Ferrimicrobium sp.: one gene and its partner. The main gene of each other region encodes a partner of the protein of the gene in region 2 in a complex. Links are inferred from orthologs where the notes say so. Each region holds a gene or a part of one and is shown on either strand. Other genes may lie near its edges. The genes, in order: M7Q83_RS07455 and uvrB.

Region 1 (3,841 bases), on a different replicon or contig from region 2:
CGGGCGTGTGGAACGGACACCAGCCGGTGAGTATGGGCGCACTACTATTGCACAGCTCTCACCGGGTGTTGGTACGCTTTTGGCGGACCTTCCGGACTCCTTTGCATCCTGGATGAGCCATCAAGATACCATGGTCCTACCGCCAAGTGGTGCGATCGTCACGGCCTCGACGGCACACTCATCAGTTGCGTGTTTTGAGGATTCCACGCGCGCCCGCTATGGTGTACAGTTTCACCCTGAGGTCTCCCACGGAGAGCATGGGCGTGAGGTACTCAGTAATTTTCTCTTCCGGGCTGCAAGGCTTGAGCCGAAATGGACCAACTTCTCGATTATCGAGGAGTCGATCTCACAAATCCGTAGCCAGGTCGGGGATCGCAATGTGCTGTGCGCACTCTCAGGTGGAGTTGATTCCACCGTTGCCGCTGTGCTGACCCATGAAGCTGTCGGCGACCAGCTAACGTGTGTCTTTGTCGATACTGGGTTGCTGCGTGAGGGTGAGGCCGATCAGGTGGTCGCCCTCTTTTCCTCTCAATTCCACATCAAACTCGTGGTAGTCGATGCTGCACAACGCTTTCTGTCGGCATTGGCTGGCGTGTTGGATCCCGAGCTCAAACGCAAGACGATCGGGAATCTCTTTATTCGCACGTTTGAGGAGGCGTCCCTCGATATCGATGCTGGAGGGTTTCTCGTCCAGGGAACGCTCTATCCCGATGTCATCGAATCAGGGAACGGTTCCGCCGCGCTCATCAAGAGCCATCACAATGTTGGCGGGCTGCCAAGCGACATGACATTTTCCCTGGTCGAGCCGTTACGGTTTCTCTTCAAAGATGAGGTCCGCGCTATCGGTGTCGAGCTTGGTATTCCCGAAGAGGTCGTCTGGCGACAGCCCTTCCCTGGCCCAGGACTCGCCGTGCGCATTGTTGGAGAGGTCACCGCGGAGGCTGTCGCCCGGGTGCGGGCAGCGGATAGGATCGTCCGCGAGGAGATCCTGCACGCGGGGCTTGGCCGATCCATGTGGCAGTATTTCGCCGTGTTGGCTCCCTCGTTGCGTAGCGTAGGAGTCTCTGGTGATGAACGAACCTACGATGCGCCCATTATCGTACGTGCTGTTGACTCCGACGATGCCATGACGGCCGACTGGGCTCGCCTTCCCTATGAGGTCTTAGATGTGATTGCGCATCGGATCGTAGGTGAGGTGGATGGAGTCAATCGGGTGGTCTATGACATCACCTCAAAACCACCGGGAACGATTGAGTGGGAGTAGCTTTTGACGGCTGAGGCTAGCCGACAGGTCTTAGAGGGTCTGAACGATCGTCAACGAGAGGCGGTCTCAACCCTGGATGGTCCTGTTCTTGTTGTGGCTGGCGCCGGTTCAGGCAAGACGCGGGTACTGACTCGCCGGGTGGTCTATCTCCTCGAGCATGGCATCGCTCCGAATGAGATCCTAGCGATCACGTTCACCAATAAGGCAGCTCGCGAGATGGCTGAACGCGTCCATGAGCTGGTGAGCATCGAGGCCTCGCAGGCGCTGTGGATATCGACCTTCCACTCTGCTTGTAGTCGAATCTTGCGTGTGCACCCAGAGCTTGGTCGACTCCGATCAGGTTTCACCATCTATGACGCCGATGACGCGAGACGTCTGCTCGAGCGTACGATTCGTAGCTTAGAACTTGACACCAAACGTTTCCCCGCACGGGCCGTTATGGCCAAGATCAGCTCAGCTAAGGCCGATCTGATCGGACCTCGCGAGATGGCGGTTGATGCGGTGGGGGCCTACGACCGTTTGGTGGCAACCCTCTATCAGGCATATGAAGACGCGCTTATCGCCAACAATGCGGTTGACTTCGACAATCTTGTCAACTTAGTCGTGACCGGACTTCGCGAACATCCGGGAGTGCGTGAGTACTATCAACGTCGGTTTCGTTACCTGTTAGTTGATGAATACCAGGATACCAATCGGGCCCAGAATGAGCTCATCTCCATTCTGGCCGAGCCCGAGAAGAATATCTTTGTCGTCGGTGACTCGGATCAGTCGATCTATGGCTTCCGTGGAGCGGATCTTGGCAATATCATCGGTTTCTCGGAGCGTCTTCCGGCGACCCGTACGATCGCACTCGAACAGAACTATCGTTCGACAAACGCCATTCTCGAACTCGCCAACACCCTGATCACGCACAATGCTCTCCGGCACGACAAAACACTTTGGTCAGAACTTGGGCAGGGAGAACTACCACTCTATTTTGTGGCCCAGGACGACCGCCAGGAGGCGGAGTTTGTGGTGTCCCAGCTCGTGGCGCTGCTCTCCAGTGGATCCAGCCTCCGTGACATTGCGGTGATCTACCGCACGAATGCGCAAAGCCGAGTCCTTGAAGAGGAGCTCTCGAAGGCTGGCATTCCCTACCGCGTGGTCGGCGGGGTGCGTTTCTACGATCGTCGCGAGATTCGTGATATCTTGGCCTATCTACGTATTTTGGTGAATCCAGATGACGACGTAGCGCTCTTGCGGGTGATTAACACCCCACATCGGGGTATTGGAGCCGGCACCCAAGAACAGCTTGCGACTGCAGCCCGTACCCGAAACGTCTCAATGCTGCATGCCTTGGAACTCTTCTCTGCCGATGAGCTCGGGCTCTCTTCGAGGGCCGCCAAGGCGCTGACGCACTTCATGGAGTTGCTCACCTATCTTCGCCAGCAGGTCCAAGAGGGGGCTCTCGCACCGCTTGTGCTTGACGAGGTGATTGAACGTACCGAGTACGTCGACCTGATCAACGAGGAGGATCCACTCACGGCCGAGGGAAGGCTCGAGAACTTGGCGGAGCTGCGCCGAGTCGCTGGGGAGGCTGACTCGCTCGAGGCCTTCTTGGAGCAGACCGCGCTCTTTAGCGCGATCGACGCCGATCTCGATCAATCGAGTATGACCCTCATGACCGTGCATATGGCCAAGGGACTTGAGTTCCCAATCGTCTTTGTCGTAGGACTTGAGGAGGGGATCTTCCCTCATATGCGATCGTTAACCTCTCCTAGTCAGATCGAGGAGGAACGGCGCCTGCTCTACGTTGCGGTGACCCGGGCGAAGGAACGCCTCATGATCTCCTCTGCGCGCCGACGGAGTTTTCAAGGGAGCGTGATCTACAATCCAGAGAGTCGCTTTATCACGGATCTGCCTGATGGTGTCTATCGACGTTTGGAGTCGCTGGAGTACTCCTCCCTTCCTCTACCAGAGCCTCGGCAACCACAACGGTCTGGACAGCCAGCGCCGTATCGAGTTGGAGACAGGGTCTTTCATGTCCGTTACGGTGAGGGAGAAGTGCGGGCGATTCGGGAACGCTCGGTCGATCGTGAAGTCGTCGTCTACTTCGATGCCGCAGGTGAGCGAGTCTTTTTCGGATCGATGGCCAAGCTAAAGTTGGTGTAAGCTCCAAACCGAGGATCTGAGTCCTACCGCAGTGACGGGCTGGGTCTCCGAGGCGCACGCATCGCTGCTGCTTTGGTCTCGTGCATAGCCGACCAATGCGTGGCCAAGGACTCTCCAATGGGGGGTCTCTCTTCGCGCCCATCCCTTGGAATCTGCTTTAGTACCACTAAACGGCGCCGATAGGGTGAGGACAGACAAGGTAGGCCAATAGTAGGTGCCACCGGGTGGCAGGAATCTACGTGTCATGGTATCTCCTCGGCTAGAGGAAGACGAGGCTTCATCTACTTTCCGGTGAGGCGTCGACATGAACGAGGTCCTGTCTTCACGTGGCCGGATGCAGGAGCAGATGGCATGAGTGCAGGACGTACTTACCGTGTACTTGGGAGATTGTGCGGTGTCGATGTGAGCAATAACATCGCCAGGATC
Region 2 (4,841 bases):
TTGGCGGGCCAGTGAGCACCGTCGCGTGCAGCTCATCGATGGTCTGTGTGGCACGTTGAGAGAGGTTGAGCAGCACGGTCGCGGTGCGAGGGGCGTCGATGAAGACCGTAAATGGTTTCGCGGGAAGGGTAGAGAGATCGACGATATCGAGGGCACCATTGGTGCCGGTGATCTGTACGCCATTGGGTACTGAGTGGATCGTGGTGTTGGGTGTGAGCTGCGCCCACCGGTTTGCATCCATGCGCAGGACTTGTTCCATGAGTCCAAATGCCAGAGGTGTGGCGCCGCAGGAATCGCTGGTGCAGACCGTTTTGGCCTTCAATAGGCGCGGCGTTGCTCGCTGAATGGTGTGCGAAACGGCGATCGTCCCTGTAACAGTGCCGTCAATGGAGGCCGTAGAGGCGACGAAGGTGCCCCAGGGGAAGGGCTGTCGGGTGCCAAAGCTCGGCGCGCTGGCTACTGCCAGTTGTGCAGAACGCGACGGTCGGGGCGTGGTCGGGGCGTGGCCCATAGCGAGGGCCGCCATGGTGATGAGTGGCACGGCGAGCAACGATCGAATCATCTAAACCATCCTTGGGTCCAAGCACCACCGGTGCTTCTGCTATGAAGACTCAAGGAAGTTTAGACGAAAACCAAGTTATTCGCGCATTGGTGTTAAGATAATCTATAAAACGGCCGATAATAGCTACGCTTAGGAACTACCTGCGCTCACAGTGACGAATCAACCCTCGTCGAGCAAACCCTCTGGTGCTTGTGCAATCATCGTGAGAATAGCCTCGGCGAGTTCTTTCGCTGAGCGTGGAGAGAGTTCGAGGGCGGCACTGCGTTTTGGATTATCTTGGTCGGCAAAAAGATCGATGTTGAGCGAGTGGGTTGCAGGGAAGGCAACGGGGTGGTCGAGATAGACCGAGACGGTCTTGACCCGTTCCCAAGCGGAGCCACTCTTTGCGTTGCCGACGAGGTCGAGCGTGGCCGTGGTGTAGGTACACATAGCTGTCATGCCCCTAGGTAGGTATCGAAGAAGCGGAAGATATGCCCCCACGCATCCTTGGCTGCCTCGGGTCGGTAGGAGGGTGCCGCGGTGTTAAAGAACGCATGACCTGCACCATCGTAACGATGGAATTCATGTGGCTTGTTGAGCTCGGTTAGCTCCGCATCTAGCGCGTTGACCTCCTCGGGGCCAGGATAGGAGTCATCATTGCCAAAGAGCCCGAGCACAGGACCAGTAAGCTTGCTTGCACGATCGATGACGGCACTGACCTTCATCGGTGATTCGCTTGGAGGTTGATTGACGACGAACGCACCGTAACAGTCCACCACGGCATCGAAGGGAAGTTCGCAGCCAGCCAGGAATGCTTGACGGCCCCCGGAACAGTAGCCGATGACGGCACTTTTGCCATTGGCTGCGGGTTGATGGAGAAGGTACTCTCGTGCACCTCCTACATCGCCAAGGAGACGTGCATCAGGCACCCCACCCTGCGCGCGTGCGATGGCAGCGGCATCATCGGGCGCAGCTGTCGGTGCCTCGCGAAAGTAGAGATTTGGCATCAGTGCCCCATAACCGTGACGGGCAAAACGAAGTGCGATCTCCTTGGTCGCCTCATCGTAGCCAGGCATATGGTGGATGACCACCACAGAACCTCTCGCGGTCCGTCCTAATGGACGAGCGTAGAATCCTTCAATCCATTCAGCATTGGCACCCTGAAAGGCGATCTCTTCTCCAAGTACGGCATGATCTGTCATGGAACCTCCAAGTCGGGTCGCATGCTCATTGGGATGAGCGGTGTAAGTCGGTAGTTGCGATGCGCAACTACCGACCACCTTAACCGCTGGTGGTGCACAAATCGTCAGATTGCGCAGGATCCCCCAGTGGTACCGGGCCTTGGAGGGGCTGTGACGGTCATGAACAGTATCTGGACCGTACGGTGACCTGGTCGGGAGGCTGCAGGGATCGAGTAGCGATGGTCGGACACATGGCTGTGTGAACGTTTGAGCCATGACGCGCCTAGGCTGGGTGCGTGCCAGAATTTCAGGTGGTCTCAAACTATGAACCGGCTGGGGATCAACCGAAGGCTATTGCAGAGCTTGCGAAGGGAATCAAGCGTGGCGAGCGGTTCCAGACCCTCCTAGGTATTACCGGTTCGGGTAAGAGTGCGACCATCGCATGGACCATTGAAGCAGTACAGCGTCCAACGTTGATCATCGCGCCTAACAAGTCGCTGGCGGCACAGCTCGCCAACGAATTTCGTGGCTTCTTCCCGCATAATCGGGTGGAGTACTTCGTCTCGTACTACGACTACTACCAACCGGAGGCGTATCTCCCAACGACCGATACCTACATCGAGAAAGATTCGTCGATTAACGATGAGATCGATCGCCTGCGCCACGCCGCCACGTCGGCTCTGCTGACAAGAAGGGACGTCGTCGTCGTCGCATCGGTCTCATGTATCTACGGCCTGGGGTCGCCGGAGGAGTACCAGGGCCAGATTCTTCCGCTCCAGTGTGGCAAGAGTATCTCCCTGCAAACGATTGCGCGATCGCTGGTGGCGATGCAGTATGAGCGTAATGATGTGGAGGTTTCGCGAGGCAAGTTTCGATTGCGTGGGGATACCGTCGAGGTTCATCCAGCGTACGAGGAGTTCGCCATGAGAATCGAGTTCTTTGGCGACGAGATTGAGAGGATCTCAAAGGTAGATCTTCTGACAGGCGAACTGGTCAAAGATCTGGACGAGTTCGTCATTTTTCCCGCTACTCATTACCTCGCGAGCCCAGAACGCCTAAAAGTCGCCATGAATGGCATTGAGGATGAACTCCGTGACCAGCTTGGATACTTTGACCACCAGGGCAAACTCCTTGAGGCACAGCGTCTCAAGATGCGAACTGAGTTCGATCTGGAGATGCTCGGTGAGGTCGGATTCTGTTCGGGAATCGAGAACTATTCTCGTCATCTCGACGGTCGCAAAGCTGGGCAGCCTCCCTACACGCTGTTAGATTATTTCCCCCAGGACTATCTGCTTATCATCGATGAGAGTCATGTTACCGTGCCCCAGCTCCGTGGCCAATACGCCGGTGACCGTTCCCGCAAGGAGACCCTTGTGGAACACGGCTTCCGCCTACCATCGGCGATGGACAATCGTCCACTACGTTTTGACGAGTTCTATGAGCGTATCAACCAGGCCATCTTCCTTTCTGCGACGCCTGCGCCTTACGAGATCTCCCAGTCGTCTTCGGTGGTCGAGCAGATTGTACGACCAACAGGACTGCTCGATCCCGTTGTAGAGGTGCGCCCTACCAAAGGGCAGATTGACGATCTCCTCAGAGAGATCCATCGTAGGGTTGAGGTCAACGAGCGCGTCTTGGTGACGACGCTGACAAAGAAGATGGCCGAGGACCTGACGGATTATTTCGAGGGACTTGGGGTACGCGTACGTTACCTGCACTCGAATGTTGAGACGCTGGATCGCATTGAACTGATCCGTGATCTTCGCCTTGGGGAGTTTGATGTGCTTGTTGGCATCAACCTGTTGCGGGAGGGTCTCGATCTCCCGGAGGTCTCGCTGGTGGCCATTCTCGACGCTGACAAGGAAGGGTTTCTGCGCTCCGAGACCTCGCTGGTACAGACGATCGGGCGTGCGGCGCGTAATAGTCATGGCACCGTCTTGCTCTACGGGGACAAGGTGACGCGATCAATGGAGTATGCAATCTCCGAGACCGCGCGACGGCGTGCAGTCCAGGAGCACTATAACGAGATTCGTGGGATTACTCCAACAACAGTAACAGCGCGCCTCGGAGACCTTATGGGTGACGAACACTCCCCTTCACGGGTCCCCAAACTGCGACGGTCAAAGGTGGGCGAACGCTACGCTCACCTGGCCCCTGAACAGCTCCAGGAGGTCATCAGTGCGTTGAGCGTCGAGATGGAGGCCTGCGCCACTGAGCTCCGTTTTGAGGAGGCGGCAAAACTGCGCGATGACATCAAAGAACTCAGCCGACTGCTCTCATAGAGAACAGAACTCATAGAGAACAGGGCGGAACAGGCCGGTGCACACTTAAGGTACGTCCCGACCAGCAGATCACCGCACCAATCTGGCGCGGTTCGACGAGTCGCGGACTACAAGACTGAGGTCAGCTCTCCGTTGCCTCGGCAGTGGTACCCGCCCCATTAGTGGCAGCGCCGGTAGTAGTCGGCGCCGTTGCGTCTGGCGCCGTTGCGTCTTGTATTGTAGCTGGTGCATCAAAGAAGAGTTTCTTCGCTTCGTCGAGAGTCATATCTGGACTTGGCAGGACGATGTCGGCCTTGGTGGTGTCCGTCTCCTCCAAGGCTGTGCCGTTGGTTGAGACGAGAAGCCCAAGCTGCTTGACCAGTTGTGCAAAAGATTCAGCGTCGTTCTTGTCAACCGCCATCTCCAACGCTGCGTCGAGCCCATCGAGGGCTGGTCGAATGGAGTTCGGAATGCGGAAACGGTTCTGGCCGAGTACCCGAACCACAAAGGAGTCACCGGCCACCGGTGCTGGGCTAGCTGCTGCGTCGGTGGTAGTTGTGTCCGCTGCATGGAGCTCCTTGGTGTCGCTCGTGTTCGTCGGTGCCCCAAGACTCGCTGGCTGAGCTGGGCCGTTGAGCTCTGCTTTCATTGCGGCAAGTTGCAGATCTACGTCATTTGCAGAGGACTTCTGAGCGAGAGCTGCTTCGATATCATCGCCATGTCCGCCAAGTGACGGGGAGTCGAGCACGCCGGAGTTCGCTAGCTCGCCGACGGCTGCAGCCCGCGACTGCATCTGCGAGATCTTATCTTGGGCGCGATCCATCATCATGTTGACGTCTGTCATCTGATCTGAGAGTC

The links.
Region 1: the proteins of uvrB (region 2) and M7Q83_RS07455 are in contact, whole or in part, in a crystal structure (PDB 7EGT), measured with the Thermus thermophilus proteins. The link is inferred for Ferrimicrobium sp. from one-to-one orthologs. Residues at the interface, in WP_096411307.1 of Thermus thermophilus: Glu23, Leu25, Arg26, Asp27, Gly28, Glu29, Arg30, Phe31, Arg55, Glu326, Asp327, Phe328, Glu379, Ser382, Gln383, His398, Gly400, Arg401; in WP_096412145.1 of Thermus thermophilus: His654, Arg656, Phe657, Gln666, Asp668, Glu669, Lys680, Arg681, Leu682, Ser683, Lys685, Tyr686, Ala687.

What each region holds. Positions count from the first base shown.
Region 1 is NZ_DAHXOI010000008.1:93,543-97,383, forward strand. Bases 943-3,841 are described here. They hold M7Q83_RS07455 (UvrD-helicase domain-containing protein), read left to right. Parts: upstream 943-1,267; coding sequence 1,268-3,415; downstream 3,416-3,841. Other genes in these bases: guaA (glutamine-hydrolyzing GMP synthase), read left to right, coding at 943-1,264; M7Q83_RS07460 (glycosyltransferase family 2 protein), read left to right, coding at 3,767-3,841. In the rest of the region: more of guaA, read left to right, coding at 1-942. UniProt on the Escherichia coli protein: A helicase with DNA-dependent ATPase activity. Unwinds DNA duplexes with 3'-5' polarity. Translocates on single-stranded DNA with 3'-5' polarity. Initiates unwinding more efficiently from a nicked substrate than double-stranded DNA.
Region 2 is NZ_DAHXOI010000005.1:184,035-188,875, reverse strand. The notes cover bases 1,579-4,511. They hold uvrB (excinuclease ABC subunit UvrB), read left to right. Parts: upstream 1,579-2,018; coding sequence 2,019-4,004; downstream 4,005-4,511. Other genes in these bases: M7Q83_RS05410 (PspA/IM30 family protein), read right to left, coding at 4,126-4,511; M7Q83_RS05420 (dienelactone hydrolase family protein), read right to left, coding at 1,579-1,743. Outside these bases: M7Q83_RS05430 (choice-of-anchor A family protein), read right to left, coding at 1-562; M7Q83_RS05425 (DUF6295 family protein), read right to left, coding at 722-991; more of M7Q83_RS05420, read right to left, coding at 997-1,578; more of M7Q83_RS05410, read right to left, coding at 4,512-4,841. UniProt on the Escherichia coli protein: The UvrABC repair system catalyzes the recognition and processing of DNA lesions. A damage recognition complex composed of 2 UvrA and 2 UvrB subunits scans DNA for abnormalities.